Regions from separate parts of the Rhodococcus sp. RS1C4 genome, predicted to be linked through region 1. Evidence: riboswitches for the same ligand, from Rfam matches in the RefSeq annotation. Region 1 holds a riboswitch; the other holds the start of a gene.

The links. Region 1 has a riboswitch for S-adenosylmethionine ahead of CH289_RS05275 (ABC transporter ATP-binding protein). Riboswitches for the same ligand answer to the same signal wherever they lie in the genome.
Region 2: linked by a shared signal. The riboswitch ahead of CH289_RS00080 (bifunctional o-acetylhomoserine/o-acetylserine sulfhydrylase) and the one ahead of CH289_RS05275 (ABC transporter ATP-binding protein) in region 1 are both predicted to bind S-adenosylmethionine.

The regions. Positions count from the first base shown of each region.
Region 1 is NZ_NOXZ01000014.1:2,101-11,768, forward strand. It holds gene CH289_RS05265 (ABC transporter permease) at 1-199, opposite strand, end outside; gene CH289_RS05270 (peptide ABC transporter substrate-binding protein) at 192-1,784, opposite strand; gene CH289_RS05275 (ABC transporter ATP-binding protein) at 1,844-3,457, opposite strand; SAM riboswitch class IV at 3,466-3,578, opposite strand; gene CH289_RS05280 (copper resistance CopC/CopD family protein) at 3,768-5,303, opposite strand; gene CH289_RS05285 (YcnI family copper-binding membrane protein) at 5,287-5,982, opposite strand; gene CH289_RS05290 (MetQ/NlpA family ABC transporter substrate-binding protein) at 5,997-6,893, opposite strand; gene CH289_RS05295 (ABC transporter permease) at 6,890-7,720, opposite strand; gene CH289_RS05300 (ABC transporter ATP-binding protein) at 7,701-8,546, opposite strand; gene CH289_RS05305 (ABC transporter substrate-binding protein) at 8,576-9,668, opposite strand, start outside.
Region 2 is NZ_NOXZ01000002.1:6,545-16,212, reverse strand. It holds gene CH289_RS00095 (bifunctional methylenetetrahydrofolate dehydrogenase/methenyltetrahydrofolate cyclohydrolase) at 1-250, shown strand, start outside; gene CH289_RS00090 (DUF3017 domain-containing protein) at 257-532, shown strand; gene metX (homoserine O-acetyltransferase MetX) at 563-1,711, opposite strand; gene CH289_RS00080 (bifunctional o-acetylhomoserine/o-acetylserine sulfhydrylase) at 1,708-3,045, opposite strand; SAM riboswitch class IV at 3,223-3,350, opposite strand; gene CH289_RS00075 (MFS transporter) at 3,739-4,887, shown strand; gene CH289_RS00070 (iron-siderophore ABC transporter substrate-binding protein) at 4,955-5,998, opposite strand; gene CH289_RS00065 (response regulator transcription factor) at 6,188-6,868, shown strand; gene CH289_RS00060 (sensor histidine kinase) at 6,865-7,851, shown strand; gene CH289_RS00055 (DUF4153 domain-containing protein) at 7,952-9,451, shown strand; gene CH289_RS00050 (DUF6412 domain-containing protein) at 9,508-9,668, shown strand, end outside.

The DNA.
Region 1 (9,668 bases):
CGCCGATCAGTGCTTGCACCGGATCACCAGGGAGGGCGAACACCGCGACGAACACTATGAGTGACGTGCCGATCAGAATCAGCAGGGCCTGGCCCAGCCGCGCCGCAATCCGTCGTGCAGTTCGTGTCTTCGTGGCGCCCGCGGTGGAGGCGGACCGAGGCTGTTCTCGGTCCGCCACCGCGAGTGCCTGCTCAGGCAACGGTCACCGTGGTGAACGGGCTCTTGTTGAACGGATCCTCGGTGTAGCCCTCTACGTTGTCCGCGACTGCGACCGCCCGCCCGGCACTCCACAGCGGAATGTTCGGAAGCTCGTCGAGCAGGATGTCCTTGGCCTGGTCGTAGAACTGGGTCGATTCCTCGTTGGTCGCCGCCGCCGCCTGATCCAGCAATGCGTCGAATTCGGGGTTCGAATAGCCGTTGTAGTTGGTGCCGCCTCCGGTCCGGTATGCATTGCCCAGCAACGCGAACGGCGACGGGTAGGCAACAGGGGTGTTGAGCGACACCGGGTTGGGGACTTGCCTGCCCCGAAGTGCAGCATGGGTGTTCTCCGACGGAATGAATTCCAGTGTCACATCGGTCAGACCCAGCACCGTCGCCCACTGGTTGAGGACGGCCTCACTCCACTCGTCGCGTCCGGTGCCGGTCACGACCGTGATCTTCACCTGGCCGTCGATACCGCCTGCTTCGTCCCACAGCTGCTTCGCGCGTTCAGGGTCGTAGTCGAGGTTGGTCGAGTCGGTGTCGGCACGGTAGCCGTTCCCGGACGGCGCACTGAAATCGGTCAATGGCTGGGTCGACGAGTCGAGGAGCGCGTCGATGATGCCCTGACGGTCGATCGCCAGCGACAGTGCTCGGCGGATTCGCGGATCCGCGTAGGCCGGGCTCCAGGTCGGCACCCCGAGGTAGGTGAAGTTGGAGCTGGCCGACTGGACGAACTTGTCGCCGAGGGTTGCCTTCGCGCTTTCCACGTCCTGCTGCAGCAGTGCGGTCACGTCGACTGCACCGGCCTGGAAATCGCGGTAGGCGACGTCGTATCCGGTGTAGATCTTGAAGGTGACGCCGCCGTTCTCGGCTTTCTCACCGCCATACTCGTCGTAGCGGACGGTTTTGATCTCCGGTCCACCTGTCCACGGCTCGCTGATCTCGTAGGGGCCGTTGCCGATCGGCTTCGCCGCGAAGGCTTCGAGATCATCCAGCGCTGCTGCCGGCAGAGGATAGAACGCCGGTTGGCCGATCTGGTACAGGAACTGGCTCTGTGGTTTGGTCAACGTGACGGTGAGGCTCAGCGGCCCGGTGACCTCGACGCCGGACAGGGAGTCGGCGGTCGGTGCGCCTTCGTCGGGGTTGAGCGCGTCGTAGCCTTCGATGCCTGCGAGCTGCGAGCTGCCGACCCAGGCGTTGGCTGGGTCTGCTGTGGTGTTCCATCCTCGCGCGAAGGACTCGGCGTCGACGACCTCGCCGTTCTGGAAGGTCCATCCGTCCTTCAGCGTGATGTCCCAGACCTTCTGATCCTCGGTCTCGATCGAGTCGGCAACGAGGTTGACCGGTTCCCCGGTGTCGCTGTCGTACTTCACGAGTCCGGAGAACAAGGTCTCGGAGACCGACAGTGCGAAGTACCCGCCTGAGTTCCCGGGCACGATGGATGTCGGTTTCTGCGTCGCGACGCGGAGGATGTTGTCCGACGGCTCGCCGGACGCCTCACTGGACGAACCTCCGCCGCAGGCGGTCAGTACTACTGCTGCGACAGCGAGCAGAGCACTGCCGATCAGGGGTGTGCGTTTCATCTGTTCTTTCCATTCGACTTGCCCGAACCTGGTCAGGTTCGGTTGTGCACCGTTGTGTTTCAGACTTCGATCGGCACGCGAAGACCCGGAACGGCACCGAGCAGTTCTCGGGTGTAATCGTGTTGCGGGTTGTCGAACACCGTTGTTGTCGAGCCGTATTCGACGATCTTCCCTTTGGTCATCACGGCCACGTCGTCGGCGATCCGGCGCACGACGCCGAGGTCGTGCGAGATGAACAGGTACGTCAACCCCAGATCTGTCTGCAGTGTCTGCAGCAGGTCGAGCACCTGCGCCTGGACCAGGACGTCGAGCGCGGAAACCGGTTCGTCGCAGACGATCAGCTCGGGTTCGGCGGCGAGAGCACGGGCGATGGCGACGCGTTGGCGTTGCCCACCGGAGAGTTCACTCGGTCGCCTGCGCAACGTGGCCGCCGCAAGTCCCACAAGGTCGAGCAGCTCGACTGCACGGGCCTTGCGGGAGGATCGATCACCGATACCGAACGCAGACAGGGGCTCTCTCAAGATTCGGTCGACGGTGTACGTGGGGTCGAGCGAGGCGTACGGGTCCTGAAAGATCGGCTGGACGCGCCTGCGAAACGCACGAAGTTCGCGCCCCTTCAACGACGCGACATCGGTGCCTTCGAAGAATACGCGGCCCGCACTCGGGGTGTTCAGACCGAGGCACGACCACGCTGTCGTGCTCTTTCCCGAGCCGGATTCCCCGACGAGTGCCAGCGTCTTGCCTCGCTCGAGAACGAAGGACACGTCGTCCACCGCGGGTACTCCGCCGAAGCTCTTGGACAGGTTTCTCACTTCGAGCACGATCGACGCCTCAGCCGGGGTCGCGGCTTCTCGAACCGGCCGCGCCGAGGGGACGGATGCCAGTAGCGCCCGGGTGTAGTCGTGTTCGGGTTGGCCGAATACCGCAGCTGCAGTGCCGGATTCGACGACACGGCCGTGACGCATCACGACGATTCGATCGGCGCGTTCGGCGGCGAGCGCAAGGTCGTGCGTGACGAGAAGAATCGCGGCACCGGAACCGGCGACGACCTCGGCCAGGTTGTCGAGGATGCGCCGTTGCACGGTGACGTCGAGCGCTGAAGTGGGCTCGTCGGCAATCAACAGTGCGGGCGAATTCACCGACGCCATGGCGATCAACGCGCGCTGACGCATACCGCCCGAGAATTGGTGCGGATACTTCCGGCGCTCGGCACCGGGAAGGCCTGCACGAGTGAAGGCCGACGCAGTCTCGTCGTGCACCTCTGCGCGCGGCAGGCGCCTGTGCGCCCGCACGGCCTCGTCGACCTGGTGTCCAATTCGTAGCACCGGATCCAGGTTGGACATCGGGTCCTGGGGCACGAGGCCGATGCGGCGTCCTCTGATCGTTCGCCAGTCGTTCTCTTTCCAGCTCGTGGTGTCCGAACCGTCCACCCGAATGGTGCCGGAGGTGACGGACGCGGAACTGGGGAGCAGTCCGAGGATGGCCGATACGAGAGTGGACTTGCCGGACCCCGATTCTCCGACCACAGCGACCACTTCGCTCGGTCCGATCTGCAGGTCCACGCCGTCGACGGCGACGTGCTTGTTCTTGCCCGATCCGAACTCGACGACCAACCCGGCGATGTCGACGATGGAATTCGACTCGGGCACTGCACTTTCCGACACTGGCTGCATCCTTCGCTTCTCAACGCTTGCTCGCTTCGGTTTGAAGCGAGCCAGGTTTTGCTCGGAAGCACCCCGCCGCTGAACGAGGGTTGCTGTCCACCAGCCGAGCCATACGGTGGATCTCTGAACCGAGTTCGAAGATAGCGACTTACTGATGAGTTGTTTAATTTACATACCTATGACTATTGCCACTATCCAGTAACCACGGACGAGGTGGACCCGTCGTGACCTGCGCAAACGACCCACCGGCCGAACCATCTCATTTCGGACATCGGCTCACGTCGGAATCAGACTGAACGAATATATTGACAAACTCGGGTTACAGCGCGTCGTAGAAGAACGATGCGACTTTGGGGCCGTCCAGGCCTGAGAATCGGATGGAAACCTTCCACTCCCCCGGCGCTGGGACGACCAGGTGCTCGCTGCGCCAGATGGTTCGGTCACCGTCGTGCACAGGTTCGGTGAGTTCGACGGGCAATCGGGCGACGTTGGCGTCCACCGAGGACAGGTCGGCGCTGACGCCGACGTCGGAAGCCCCCGCACCTTCGTACGTGACGGTGAGCTGCTGGGGTCCTCGCCTGATCGAGTCGATTCCGATGTCGAGGACATCCGAGGAACCGAAGTCGAGGGTGGTGGCGATGTTCGTCGTGTACACGTCCTTGGCCGGCGTGTGCGAGGACAGGATCGAGGTCAGAGCCAGAACCGTCACGGCCACTGCGGTTTCCACGAGAAGGGTCCGGCGTCGGAATCGTCGGTACGCCAGATGTCCGAGGCCGACGGCGAACGCGACTGCGAGAACTTTGGCCAGCAACACTGCTCCGTACGACGTCCTCCACAGCGCCGGCAGCGGCTGGACCTGCAGCAGCGACAGACCGAGGCCCGCAACGACCACGAGTCCGACGTGCACCGTCGCGATGCGGTGCCATCGCTGCAGTCGGGGTGCCGCACGCAGTACGAGCAGCATCACCGCGAGGCCGCCCAGCCACACCGTCATGCCGTAGACGTGCAGGAGCGTCGCCAGGAACGCCCACGGCCATCCTCCGGCAGAGCCGCCGTGGCCGCTGAGAGTCACGGCGAGAATCGCCGCGCCGGCGTACACGAGACCGAACACGATCGGGGTGCGCCCGATTCCGGCCGCAACCATCGACAATCCCACTGCCACAAGCAAGGCCGAACCGTGCGGCGTGACGAGCACAGTACCGAGTCCGGCGGTCGAGATCTCTCGTGCGCCCCCGGATTGTTGCGCGACGAGTACGAACAGTCTGCCTGCCAGTCCGAGAGCCACTGCGAGAGCACCGATTCGGTACACCACCCGAAAACGGGTCGTACCCACCGCTGATCTCCACACGAGCAACGAGGACAGCAGAACACCCGCAGTGGCCACCAAGCCCAAATAGGCAAGGGTTTTGGCCGGGTAGTTCAGGTATTGTTCGACGCCACCGCCGGACTCCCCTGCGTCGAATTTTCCCTGCTGAGTCACCGATCCGACGGTGAACTGGATCGACAACGACACCACGTGTGTGTCGGCCGAGACGACGCGAGCCGTGGCCAGGTACGCACCGTCCTGGACGGTGACGGCGGGGACGAGGACGATCCGGCGTCGACCGTCGTCCACGCGTACGTCTGAGAAGTCGAATGTCTTTCCGTCCCCGTCGATCAGCTGCGCCGACCCCTCGATGAGGGTGACGGGTTCGTTCAGCTGCAGAGTCAGCTCGCTCGGGGCGTCGTCGACGTGCGTTCCGGTGGTCGGAGTCGCCGAGATCAGACTTGCGTGTGCGGACGCGGTCCCGCTGCCGAGCAGTAGCCCGGCGGCGAGCACCACGAGCACGATGCCGAGGTCACGAACCCGCGCCACGACCCCGCCGCACCACCAGTCCCAACCCGGCGATCGCGGCTACGGCGAGCACCAGGCTCACCACCGAGACGGTCGGCCACACCCAGGTGGTGCCATCGGTTTCGGTGTCCTCGTGCCGGGCCGACGCGGTGTCCCCGTGTCCGTCGCCGTGGCTGTGCGCGTCCGACGCCGCCACCAACGCGACCTCGGGTGCGGGGTGCTCGGGTTCGCTGGCGTCGTCGACGGCGACCTCGTTCCAGGACACGACCGAGCCGTCCGAGTAGGCCTGGTCCGACGGCAGTGCGATGGAGTCGACGTCGTCCGGCCACGGTCCGCCGGAGAACGAGAAGTCACGGAATTCGTCGACGCCGTATCCGCCTGCGGGGTCGGTGACCGTCCAGCTGATCCTGGCGACGCGGCCGGTGTCGCCACCTTCACGCTCCACGGTCGCCGTCCACCCGGGGACGGGAAGGGTGCGCGCCGACGTCAGGTCGACGCCGTCCGGCAGCGTCACTGTCAGCCGGACGGTCGACGCCTTGGCCGATTCTCCCGGCACGATCAGTCGGACGATGCCGTAGCCGCCCTGGGGGACCGGATCGCCGTCCGTCCGTACGTGTGCTGCCGCGGGTGCCGCGAACGCGAGGAGTGCCACCGCTGCCGTCGTCGTGACGGCACCTGCCCGGCGCAAGGAATGGGTCATCGTCTTCTCTCTCGTCAGTTGGTGTGTGCGGCAGTCACAGGGATGTTCGCGCCGTGGTATTTCGATTCGAGGAACCGTGCGGTTTCGGGGCTTTCGAGCGCGTGCGTCAGTTCGAGCACCCGCTCGTCGCCTGCGAGACGTGACGGGGCGACGACGACGTGTGCGTACGGATTCTCGGGTCCTGGTTCGACGGCGAGTGCGTCGGTCGCCGGGTCGAGTCCGATGGACTCTGCCTGCTTCGGGGTCAGGACGACGGCGTCGTAGTTGTCGTACAACCCGTCGACGAATTCGCCGTACTCGAGCGGTAGCAGGGACAGGTGCCGCAGCGAGTCCACCACGTTCGCTTCCGTGACGGTCAGGTCCTGCACGGTGGTGCCGCCGAAGGGTCGGTCCAGCTGCGTCAGGCCGGCGCTCTGCAGCAAGTAGAGTCCGCGGGCAAAGCCGGTCGCGGTGTTCGGCAGGACCACCTTGGAGCCGTGCGGCAGGCTACTACCGGTGACCTGGTCCTCGACGAGGTCGACGTTCAGCCAGTCGGCAGTGTCGGCGAGGTCCTTCCATGTCGACGAGTACAGCCCGTAGGGAACGACATTGACCTTGGACACGATGCTCAGCGCGTCCAGGCCGTTCTCCTGCTGGTCCGCCTCGAACGCCGGAATGTGCTGGTAGTACGACAGATCTCCCTCCCCGGCCGCCACCTTGGAATTGGAGTGCTCGTCGGCATCGATCAGTTCGAGCCGAAGGTCGGGTAGCAGAGTGTCGGCCGCGTACTGCAGGATCTCGCGGTCGTCACCGGCACCGACGTACACCGTCAGTGTGTCGGTGCCGGCCGAACCGTCGTCGATCCGAATGTTCGAACCGCACGCGACCAGCAGCGGAATGACGAGTGCTACCAGTGTTGTTCGGTATCTCATCTACTCGTGAGTCCTCGTTGCCATCCGGTCACCTTCCACTCGACGCCGGTCATGACGGCGTTGACCAGAATGCCGATCAGGCCGAGAGTGAGGATGCCTGCGTACATCTGCGGAGTTTGGTAGCGAAGTGCCGCGTTGTTGATGTAGATGCCGATGCCTTGTGCACCGCCGACGAGTTCGGCCGCGACGAGCGCCGTGAACGCGTTGGCAGCGGCCAACCTGATGCCGGGGAAGATGCCGGGAATGGCGGCGGGCAGCACGACCTGGGTGAAGATGTACACCCGTCCTGCACCGAGCGTGCGTGCTGCATTCAGCAGGATCCGTTCGACGCTCGACACTGCGCCGACGGCGGTGATGAAGATCGGCCAGAAGCACGCCCAGAAGACGATGGCGATCTTCGATTCCTCACCGATGCCGAGGAAGACGACGAACACCGGCAGCAACGCCAGCAGCGACAGGTTGCGGAAGAACAGCAGCACCGGCTCGGTGAGCTTCTGGAAGATCTTCACCGAGCCGACGAGGATGCCGAGCGCGATACCCCCTACCAACGCGAACGCGAACCCGACGAGTGCGCGCTGCACGCTCGGCCAGATCTCCGACGTCAGGGTGCCGTCGACCAGGCCGTCGACGAACGCCGAGAACACGTCGAGCGGCTTGGACAGGTAGAGGTCGGAGACGTAACCGAAATCGACGACAGCCCACCAGACGACGAGAAATCCGACCAGTCCGATCGCGCCGTAGACGAACCGGTCGTACTTGTCGAGGAAGGGATTTCTTCCTTTGGGAGGCGTCGTCACCTCCTCCTGCTCATCGAGCGCCGAGGACATTGTTCACCTCGTCTTCCAGGACTCGGGCGACGCGGGAGCGAACGTGCACGAACTCCTCGGAGCTGCGGATCGCATTGTCGCGGTGGCGTGGCAGATCGACGTCGATGATGTCCTTCACCCGGCCGGGAATTTTGGTCATGACGGCGATGCGGTCGGACAGGAAGACCGCCTCGTCGATCGAGTGGGTCACGAACAGGACCGTCTTCTTCTTCTCGCCCGACTCCCAGATGCGCAGTAGCTCGCCCTGCAGGAATTCACGGGTTTGCGCGTCGAGGGCCGCGAACGGTTCGTCGAACACGAGTATCTCCGGTTCGTACGCGAGCACGCGGGCGATCGCGACGCGCTGACGCATACCTCCGGACAGCTGGTGGGGCAGCCGGTCGGCGGCGGATTCGAGCCCGACGGTCTTCAGTACTTCCGCGGCACGCGCCCTTCTCTCGGCCTTGGGCACACCGCGGATCTTCAGGCCGACCTCGACGTTCTTCTGCGCGGTCAGCCACGGGAACAGAGCGTATCCCTGGAAGACGACGCCCACGTTCTTGTCGACGCCGTCGACGCGCTTGCCGTCGATCAGGACGGCGCCACCGTTGTAGGACTCCAGGCCGGCAAGGATGTTGAGGTACGTCGACTTTCCGCATCCACTCGGTCCGAGCAGGGACACGAATTCGCCGCTCTCGATCCGTAGGTCGAAACCGTCGAGCACGGTCGTGGTCCCACGCCGTGTCCCCGGCGTGGGGTACAGCTTGACCACCCGCTTGGCTTCGATCTTGGCGTGTGTCGTGTTGTTCGTCGCGCTGCGTGCGCCGTCGAGCAGTTGTTGACTCATGGCAGTTCACCTGTTCCGATCCGTGGTGGTCATTCTTCGAGTCCCTCGATGTCGACCAAGTGGGTCTTGAAGATTCCGTCGTTCTGTTCCTCGGTGACGATTTCGGTGTTGAAGTCCTGGGACTCGATCAGGTCGGCCGACGTGGCGTACGGGTTGAACGCGTTGGTGGCGATGTCCTCGGGCTTCAGGTGCTCCGAGCCCGGCAGCGGTGTTCCGACTTCTTCGACCAGGTCCCACCACAGTTGCAGGCTTGCTTTGTCGAGCAATGCATTCGGTGCGTAATGCCAGTTGGTGGTCTGCTCGACGGGGTAGCCGGTGGTCTTGCCTGCGATCTCGGCGGACTCCTTGGGGTGTGCGTTGGCCCAGTTCGCCGTGCGGGCGATGACACCGACGAATGCGCGTGCAGCGTCGGGGTTTTCCTTCAACCATTTGTTGCTGGCCACGTACGGGGCTTGGCCACCGAGCGGACCCCAGTCCTCGTAGGAGGTGAACGCCTGGGTGAACTTGTCCGGCTGGCTGAGCAGAACTCCGATGAGCGGTGGGTGGAAGACACCGAGGTCCACTTCTCCGCGCTCGATGGCCGGTGCGATCAACTCGTTCTTGAGTTCGAGGAAGTTGACCTTGTCCAGGTCCACACCGTTCTTCAGCAGGTACCGCTTGAGGACGAGGTCGGTGCAGCTGTTGAAACCCGAGAGCCCGACGGTTTTGCCCTCGATCGCTTTCAGGTTGTCTCGCGTGATGTCGGAGCCCGCCTGGGTGAAGTACGACATGTGCGGTTCTTCGGGCAGATCGAGCATGCTCGACGCGATGGCCGTGAACTCGAATCCTTTGACCTTGCCGTCGATGTCGTTGTTGAACATGCCGGTGGCGATGTCGATGGCGCCCTGGTCGAGGAGTTGCACGGCAGGGACGGCCGTTGCGGGGCCGACGTATTCGGGCTTGACTCCGGCGTCGTCCCAGTAGCCGAGTTCGTCGGCGATGCGAACGAGGGACAGCGCAGTGGGTGAGTTGGCGAACCGGAAGGTGACGGCTCCGTCGTCGGCGGAGCTGGTGCATCCGGCCAATAGTGGCGCGGCGACGAGTGCGGCGATGATCGGCACCAATTTCTGGATGGAACGGATT
Region 2 (9,668 bases), on a different contig from region 1:
CGACATCGTCATCGCGGCCGCCGGTGTGCCGGGCATCATCACCGCCGACATGGTCAAGCCGGGTGCTGCGGTCCTCGACGTCGGCGTCAGCAGGACCGAGGATGGTCTGCGCGGCGACGTCGCTGCAGGCGTCGCGGACGTCGCGGGATTCGTCTCACCCAATCCCGGGGGCGTGGGACCGCTCACTCGCGCCTTCCTGCTGTCCAACGTTGTCGAACGTGCCGAGCGAGACCTCCCGGCGACGGTCTGACGTCGCATGGGCGCTCAGATCCGCAAGAACCTGCCTCTACTGGCCGTGATGGTCGTCCTCGCGGCCGCGCTCGTGCTCGTGCTCGCGGACCGGTGGCGCCGCGGATCGTTCGTGCTGGGCGTGGCCACTCTTCTCGCGGCGGGGTTCCGGCTGTGTGTTCCCGAAAACCGCGTGGGGCTGCTCGCGGTACGAAGCCGTGGCTTCGACGTGTCCGCCCTCGCGCTGGTGGGCGGCGCCATCGTCTTTCTGTCGTCCTCGATCGACCCACTCGGTACGGACTGAGCGCCGCACCGAGTCGGTCGACTCCTGAGTTCAGGCGTGGCGAGCAGCGCGTGCGTGCTGCATCGTCTCGCCGAGCAGCTTCGCGACGGACCCGGCTTCGGTGAGAAAGCCGTCGTGACCGTCTCTGGACTGAATGACTTCGAGTCCACGGCACTCGGGTAGACCGCGCGCGATCTCCTTCTGCTGACGCAGCGGATACAACCGGTCGGAATCCACACCGCCGACGATGGTCGGCACCGTCGCGCGCGCCAGGGCTTCGTCGACGCCACCGCGTCCCCGACCGATGTCGTGCCGGTTCATCGCCTCGCTCAGTAATACGTACGTGCTTGCGTCGAACCTGTCGGCCAACTTGTTGGCCTGGTGCTGAAGGTAGCTGTCGACGGCGTATCGGCCACCGTTCCACGGGTTCTCGTCGCCCTGGGGGTTGTTCTCGAACCGGAGGTCGAGCTCGCTCTCGGTGCGATAGGTCAGGTGCGCGATGCGACGAGCGATCTTCAGTCCAGCGCGAGGGGATCGAGCCGTGCCGTGGTAATCACCGCCCTGCCAGTCCGGATCCGACGCGATCGCTTCGATCTGAGTGGTCTGCGTACCGATCTGGTCCGCAGTGGCGCGGGCGCCGACGGCGAGTACGAGAGCGGCGCCGACACGCTCGGGATGGCCGACGATCCACTCCAGTGTGCGCATGCCGCCCATGGAACCGCCGACAACAGCAGCGAAGCGGTGGATGCCGAGCGCATCCGCGAGCGCGACCTCGGCCGCAACCTGGTCGCGAATGGAGATGCCGGGGAATCGGCTGCCGTACGGCTTACCGTCCTCGGCGAGCGAGCTGGGACCCGTCGTTCCACCGCAGCCACCGAGGACGTTCGATGCGACGACGCACCACTCGTCGGTGTCTATCGGTGCGCCGGGTCCGACCATCCCGTTCCACCAGCCGGGCAACGCGTGATCCGCGTCGGCGGGTCCGCTGACGTGCGAATCGCCGGTGAGGGCGTGCTCGACGAGAACCACGTTGTCACGTCCGGGTGCGAGCTCTCCCCAGCGCTGCACCGCAACGGTCACCTGGGGTAGCGAGGCACCGCTCTCGAGGTCGAGCCGGCCGATGTCGATACTGCCGAGCCGTCCGTCCGGCGGCGGGAATCCCGCAGCCGGACGGACGTCGTGCACAGAGCCGATGGTCAAGACGCCGCCGCTGCGAATCCGGTTTCGAGATCGGCGAGAATATCGTCGATCCCTTCGATACCCACAGCGAGCCTGACCAGGCCCGGAGTGACGCCCGAGGCCAGCTGCTCCTCCGGCGTCAACTGCGAATGTGTGGTCGAGGCGGGGTGAATGACGAGTGAACGCACATCACCGATGTTAGCCACATGGCTGTGAAGGCTCAGCGCGTTGACGAACTTCTTGCCGGCGTCGACGCCGCCCTTCAGCTCGAACGCGATGATGGCGCCCTGGCCCTTCGGTGCAAGTTCCTGGCCGCGGCCGTACCACGGCGAGGACTTCAGACCCGCGTAGTTGATGGACTCCACCTCGTCCCGCGCCTCGAGGAACGCCGCCACCTTCTGTGCGTTCTCGACGTGACGTTCGATGCGCAGACTCAACGTCTCGAGCCCCTGGCTGATGAGGAACGCGTTGAACGGAGACACGGCCGCGCCGACATCACGCAGCAACTGGACGCGGGCCTTGAGCGCGAACGCCGGAGCACCGAGGTCCGCGAACACGACGCCGTGATAGCTGGGATCGGCCGTCGTGAAGTTGGTGTGGCGCCCCTGCGTCCAATCGAAGGTGCCACCGTCGACGATGACGCCCGCGATGGCGGTGCCGTGCCCACCGAGGTACTTCGTCGCCGAATGCACGACGATGTCCGCGCCGTGCTTCAGCGGCTGGATGAGATACGGAGTCGCGACGGTGTTGTCGACGATGAGCGGAATCCCGTTCTCGTGCGCCACGGCGGAGATACCGGGGATGTCGAGAATGTCGTTCTTCGGGTTGGAGATGGTCTCGCCGTAGAACGCTTTGGTGTTCGGGGTGATGGCTGCGCGCCACTGCTCGAGATCGTCCGGATCCTCGACGAACGTGACCTGCACACCGAACTTCGGAAGCGTGTAGTGAAACAGGTTGTACGTTCCGCCGTACAGACGAGGGCTGGAGACGATGTGATCGCCCGCTTCCGCGAGGTTGAGGATCGCGAACGTCTCGGCGGCCTGCCCGGACGCCAGGAGCAGCGCGGCGACGCCGCCCTCGAGAGCAGCGATGCGCTGCTCGACCACGTCCTGGGTGGGGTTGATGATGCGGGTGTAGATGTTGCCCGGTTCTGCCAGCCCGAACAGTGCGGCGGCGTGATCGGTGTTGTCGAACGTGTACGACGTGGTCTGGTAGATGGGCAGAGCGCGCGCGTTGGTCGCGCCGTCCGGAGTCTGACCCGTGTGAATCTGCTTGGTCTCGAAAGCCCACGAAGCAGTGGGGTCTTCGATGGGGGCGCCGGTTGCGTCCACGACGTCAGGGGTGTTGTCGGTCATGTGAGTGATAACTCCGTCTTCGAAGGATGATCAGGTTTCGAATCGGCTCTCGTCCGGAAAGCCGGGGCGGGGCGTATCGGTACAACAACACATGATCAACCTCTTCCTGGGGCCGCCGACGTGTCGGACAACTCCCGGTCAGTGGGCCCACCGACATCATGTGACATCACCGTGGCGGGCCCGCGCTTGCTCGACGGCAACGCGTGTGCGCAGCCGACTAACCAGGTCTTCTCACCCGGGGCACCCCACCGCGGTTGGAGGGTTGCCGGCCAGCAAGCCGGGGCTCGATGCTGGCACTCATGACCTGGCGTGAATCCTAGCGGTGCGATCGACTTCGGGAAACAAGCAGTCCGGCCACAACACGCCTGCCGACGGCCGGGAGTGGAGCCTGCGGAATGAGCACTATAAAGGTAGTAGTGGGGCCTGCGGATCGACCGTTGGACGGCGGCGTGAGCACTATCACCGCCGGAGGATTCGAAAATCGCTTGTGCCGGGGATGACAATTGACGCCTGGGACGTTGCCGATCCAGTCCGTCCTTTTTCTTCTTGATCGATCCCGAAACCCCGAAAGGTCGTTGTGCCGTGTCTGTCACCGATTCCGCCCTCGCCAGGAATGTCGGCGCCGTGCGTTCGAAGGTGTCGAGCGGCCTGAGTACCAGTAACCGTCCGCACTCCACGCGGAGACGGTTCGCGATGTTCGCCCTGTCGATCGGTGGGTTCGGTATCGGGACCACCGAGTTCGCGTCGATGGGTCTGCTTCCCGACGTGGCGTCGAGCATGGGTATCTCCGAGCCCTCGGCCGGTCACATGATCTCGGCGTACGCCCTCGGCGTCGTCGTCGGTGCGCCCGCGATCGCGACGCTGGCCGCGCGTGTACCGCGTCGAGCACTGTTGATCGCTCTGATGGTGGCGTTCACTCTTGGCAACCTCGGTACCGTGTTCGCTCCCAGTTTCAACGAATTGGTCGCGTCCAGGTTCGTCGCGGGCTTGCCTCACGGTGCGTACTTCGGTATCGCGGCGCTCGTCGCGGCGCATCTCGCCGAGCCGGGCAAGCGCGCCAAAGCTGTTGCGATGGTCATGATGGGGCTCTCGATAGCCAACGTCGTCGGTGTCCCCGCAGCTACCTGGCTCGGGCAACTTCTCGGCTGGCGCAGTGCGTTCGCCGTCGTCGGGGTGATCGGTGCACTCACCGTCACCGCCTTGATCATGTGGATGCCTCGTCTCGACGGCATGCCGACCACCAATCCGATCACGGAGCTCGGTGCACTTCGCCGCAGCCAGGTGTGGATGACGCTGTTCGTCGGCATGGTCGGCTTCGGTGGCATGTTCGCCGTGTACACCTACATCTCGTCGACGCTGACCGATGTCGCGGGACTGGCACGCACTCTGGTGCCGGTCGCGCTGATGATCTACGGCCTCGGCATGGTTGCCGGCAACTACTTCGGCGGATGGCTCGCGGACCGCTTCAAGCTGAAGGGAACGTTCTTCGGGCTGGCATCGATGGCTGTGTTCCTGGCTGCGTTCGTTCTGGCCGCACACAACCCGATCAGCGCGCTGATCCTGGTGTTCCTGATCGGCGCGTCGGGCTCGTCGGTGATCCCCGGACTGCAGACCCGGTTGATGGACGTCGCCGAGGACGCTCAGACACTGGCGGCGTCGCTCAATCACGCGGCGTTCAACCTCGCCAATGCAATCGGTGCCGCGCTCGGTGGTGCCGTCATCGCCGCCGGCTTCGGGTACACGGCACCCGCGGCTGCAGGTGCCATCCTGGCCGTCGCAGGCCTCGTCGTCCTGTCCATCGCGATGTGGATGCAGCGACGGACCGACGCCCGCGCTGCTTGATCGACTCGCCTGGATCTTTCGATGCGCACCGCTCGGTGTGCGTCCGAGAGATCCAGGCCGAGGTCGGTCAACTCGTGGTGGTGGCTGCGCCGCCCCCGGCGAGCGTGCCGGCGAACGCCGGGACCAACTTGTCGATCACGTACGGCAAGCTCAGGACGCTGGTGAAGTAGATCGCGCCTGCTGTGACGCCATCGGTGAACACGAGCTTGTTCTCTTTCACCCGCTCGAGGTTCCGATACACCCGCTCCTGCTCGAGTGCGGTGCGATCTTCGGGCTTCTCGGTGCCCCAGAGCAGCACGTCGGCCGAATCGAGGACCGACAGGTTCTCGAGCGGAATGTATGCCTGGCCGCTGCCGTCCGCGGGTGCGAATTCATCGATGTCCGACGGCACGACGAACCCGAGATCGGTCAGAAAGTCCGTGCTCAAGCCGTTCTGGTAGGCGATGGCGTCGCCGTCGTAGATTGCGTTCTGCAGGAAGATCGCCTTGGTTCCCTCGAACTCCGGGTGCTCGGCCCTCGCGGCTGCGAACTTCTCGTCGACGCCCGCGATGAGATTCTCGACGTCGTCCTTCTTGCCGACGGCGGCGCCGATGCTGCGAGCTTGAACATCCCACGGTTCGAAGTACTCGGAGTACTCGCCGGAGTGTGCAATGGTCGGCGCGATCTCGCTGAGCCGGTCGTAGGATTCCTGATCCAGACCCGCGTTGGTCGCGATGATCAGATCGGGCTCGAGCCCGACGATCCGTTCGTACTGAAAGCCGTCGGCGATGTCGAGCACCTCCGGTTGTGCGTCGCCGAGCGCGTCCTGTGCCCACGGCCAGGTGGCGTACGGCTGCTCGCCGTACCATTCGGTGACGCCGACGGGGATCACGCCGAGTGCGAGGAGGGTGTCCTGCTCGGTGTAACCGACGGAGACGACGCGTTGCGGTTCCGATTCCACCGTCGTCTCGCCGAAGGCGTGGTCGACGGTCACCGGAAACGCCCCGCTCGACTCGGAACCGCTGGTGGGAGTGCTCGCCGTGTCGTCGGACGAACTCGAGCATGCGGACAGCAGGAGCGCGGCAGCTGCCGCGGCGGCGGCCCACCGAAGCAGTCGCGTGGATTCGACCATGAAGGTGCCTTTCGAGGGGGTGACGTGGCTCGAGTTCTGTCGGGCCTCGCTCGGATCCGTAAGGGTAGCCGACCCTTATGTGACGGAATCAGGCCGTGTCCCGCGACGCCCGCGCGGCCCGACGGATCTTCACCGAACCTCCACATTTCCCGACGGACTCCTCCATGTTCGGGCTCTAGGGTCGACATCATGAACCGCACAGTGCTGGTCGTCGACGACGAACCCACGATCTCCGACGCGTTGGCCGCACGACTCCGCGGCGAAGGTTTCGGCGTGGTGACGGCGCACGACGGACCGTCGGCGGTCGAGGTCTGTGCCCGCGAGAAGCCGGACGTCGTAGTTCTCGACGTCATGCTGCCGGGCTTCGACGGCCTGGAGGTGTGCCGACGGATCCAGGCGGACCGTCCGATTCCGGTGCTGATGCTGACCGCGAAGTCGGACGAGACCGACATGCTCGTCGGACTCGGCGTCGGCGCCGACGACTATCTCTCCAAGCCGTTCAGTATGCGCGAGGTCGTCGCGCGGGTGCACGCACTCCTTCGTCGCGCCGAACGCACCGCCGCGGCATCGACTGCGACGGCGGCGATGACGCTCGGCGCGTTTCGAATCGACCACGATGCGCGACGCGTGAGCGGACCCGACGGTGAAATTCACCTCACCCGAACCGAATTCGACATCCTTGCATTCCTGTCGGCTCGACCCGGCGCTGCGGTCGCCCGCGACACCCTCCTCGCCGAACTGTGGGGTTGGGAGGATTCTGCCAGCAGTCGGACCGTGGACAGTCATGTGAAGGCGTTGCGCCGCAAGCTCGGCGGCACGCTGATCCGGACCGTTCACGGCGTCGGGTACGCGCTGGAGACTCCACGATGAGGGCTCCGATCCCGCTTGTCCGGTTGCCGCGACCGCTGGACTCGCTGACGTCGTTCAAACTCAAGGTCGCTCTGATCGTGGGGATCGTTCTGCTGTTGGCAAGCGTGACGTTCTGGATCGGTGCGAGCTGGCAGTTCCGCTACACGCTGCTGGCCGCGCTCGTGGTGTCCATCGCAGCAACGCAATTGGTGGCGCACGGTATGACTTCACCGCTGCGAGAGATGACGGCCGCGGCCCGCGCAATGGCACGAGGGGACTATACGACGCGGGTGCGCGCGAGCTCGCGTGACGAGGTCGGCCAACTCGCCGAGGCCTTCAATACGATGTCCGCTGATCTCGAAGCAGCCGACACGTACCGGCGTGAGCTCATCGGAAACGTCTCCCACGAACTCAAGACGCCGATCGCGGCACTTCGTGCGGTGCTGGAAAACATGGTCGACGGCGTGACCGAGCCCGATCCTGCCACGCTGAACGTCGCGCTGCGTCAGACGGAGAAGCTCGGTGACCTGGTGACCGAGTTGCTGGATCTGTCCCGGCTCGAAGGGGGAGTGCTCCCACTGCGGCCGGAACGATTCGGTGTGCACGACTTCCTCGGCGCGGTGGCGTCGGAGTACGGGCGTGTGCGCGTCGTGGTGACGCCGCACCAGCTGCAGATGTCCGCCGACCGGTCACGAGTGCAGCAGATCGTGACGAACCTGCTGAGCAATGCAGTCGAGCATTCCCCTCCGGGCTCGGCCGTCACAGTGTCCGCGATGCCTGCACCGGAAGGGGTCAGGATCGAGGTGTCCGACGACGGTCCGGGAATCTCGCCCTCCGAACGTTTTTCGGTCTTCGACAGGTTCACCAGAGGTGGTGCCACAGGCGGCGGAACCGGACTCGGTCTGGCGATCGCCCGGTGGGCGACCGAACTGCACGGCGGGACGATAGAAGTCCTGGACAGATCACCCGGGTGCCACATCCGGGTGTGCCTTCCACAGAACTGAACCCTGCCCGGTCCCACACGAGAACCACTTTCACTCACGGCGCACGCACAGGCGTGTCGTCGCTCCAAGTCCTGCCCAGAACAACTGTGAGGTAGAGGAAATGAACGCAATCACTACACCGAAGTCCACCTCCACCGGGCCGGCTCCGGTGCTTCCGCCGAGCAACCGGTCATCGCGTCGATGGTCACCGTGGGCCCCGCGAGTGTGGCCGGTGCTCCGCCACGCATCGGCGCCGCGAAAGGCTTTGATCGCCGCGATGTCCGCAGGTGCGGTGGGGGCATCGGTACTCGGAGGACAGGGCGTCGGATACTCCATCACCACGGCCGTCATCGTCGCCGCAGTCGCCTTCGCACTGCGGGAAAGGCCCACCCCGTGGCAGCTCGCCGGCGCGAGCGGAGTGCTTCTGCTGGGATCGGTCGCGACCGTCCGCGCAGCGGAATGGCTGGTGGCACTGTGCATATGGACGTCGATAGTCGTTGCTGCGGCGGTACTCTCCGGCTCATGGACCTGGCGAGGTCTCGGGCTGGGGGCCTTGGCTCCGCTGTTTCTGCCGGTCCGCACGTGGAGATGGGCGTCCACCGGTGCGCGGCGGCTGGACACCGACCGTGCCCACCCGCGCCGACTGGCCGCGGTCTTCGCATCGACGGTGATGCTGGTGATCGTGTTCGGCGCGCTGTTCGCTGCAGCCGACCCGACATTCGGGAAGATCGTCGACGCGGCGACTCCCGACTGGGATCTCGGTGGCACCGTGACACGCATCCTCGTGTTCACCTTCGTCGGCGCAGCGACACTGGGTGCGGCGTATCTGGCGGTCAATCGACCGCACTTCGATCTGCTCGCGCGGCCGTCGAAGTCGTCGGTGTCACTCTGGGAGTGGATGGTGCCCGTCGCGGCTCTCGTCGGAGTGTTCGCCCTGTTCGTGGCCGTTCAGACGACAACACTGTTCGGCGGTCAGAGCCACGTGCGCACGACGGACGGCCTCACCAACGCCGAGTACGCCCGTCAAGGGTTCTGGCAGTTGCTGGCGGTGACGGCCCTGACTCTTCTGGTACTGGCCACCGTTGTTCGCACAGCGCCGCGAGGTACTCGTACCCAGCGGACGTATCTGAGGGTTGTTCTCGGCTTGCTGTGCGTCCTCGCCCTCGTGGTGGTGGCCTCGGCCTTGCATCGCATGTCCCTGTACGAGCGTCAATACGGGTACACGACGCTTCGTCTGTTCGTCACGGTCGTCGAGGTTCTGCTGGGAGCGGTGTTCGTGCTCGTCATGGTCGCCGGAATCGGTATGACAGGGAAATGGCTGCCGCGAGCTGTCGGGGTCGCTGTCGTCGGCGCGGTTCTTTCCCTCGCTGCGCTGAATCCGGACGCGTACGTCGCCCGGCACAGCGTCGAGCGGTTCGAGGACACCGGCAAGATCGACACGCGGTATCTCCGAAGCCTCTCGGCGGATGCGGCACCGGAGCTCGACCGCCTGCCCGAGCCCTATCGCAGTTGCGTGCTCTCCGACGTCACGGCAACGGTGAAGTGGACAGAGTGGAACCTTGCCGAGGATCGAGCTGCAGCACTCGACGGGCGTGGTCCCGGAGGCGCGAACTGCGCGTGATCGGATGGACGCGATACGCTGGCCACCGGCGAAGCGAACGGAAGGGGTGGACGGCAATGCGATACCTGAGCGCAGTCTCGGCATACCTCGTCCTGCTCCTGATGCTCGCCACCCTTCCCGACACCGCCGTGACCACAGTTGCCTTCGGGCTGGTCGTCACCGCAGTGGCCGTGGCGCTCGCGTCGTCGGCGGCAAGGCGAATCGTGCTCGACGCCCT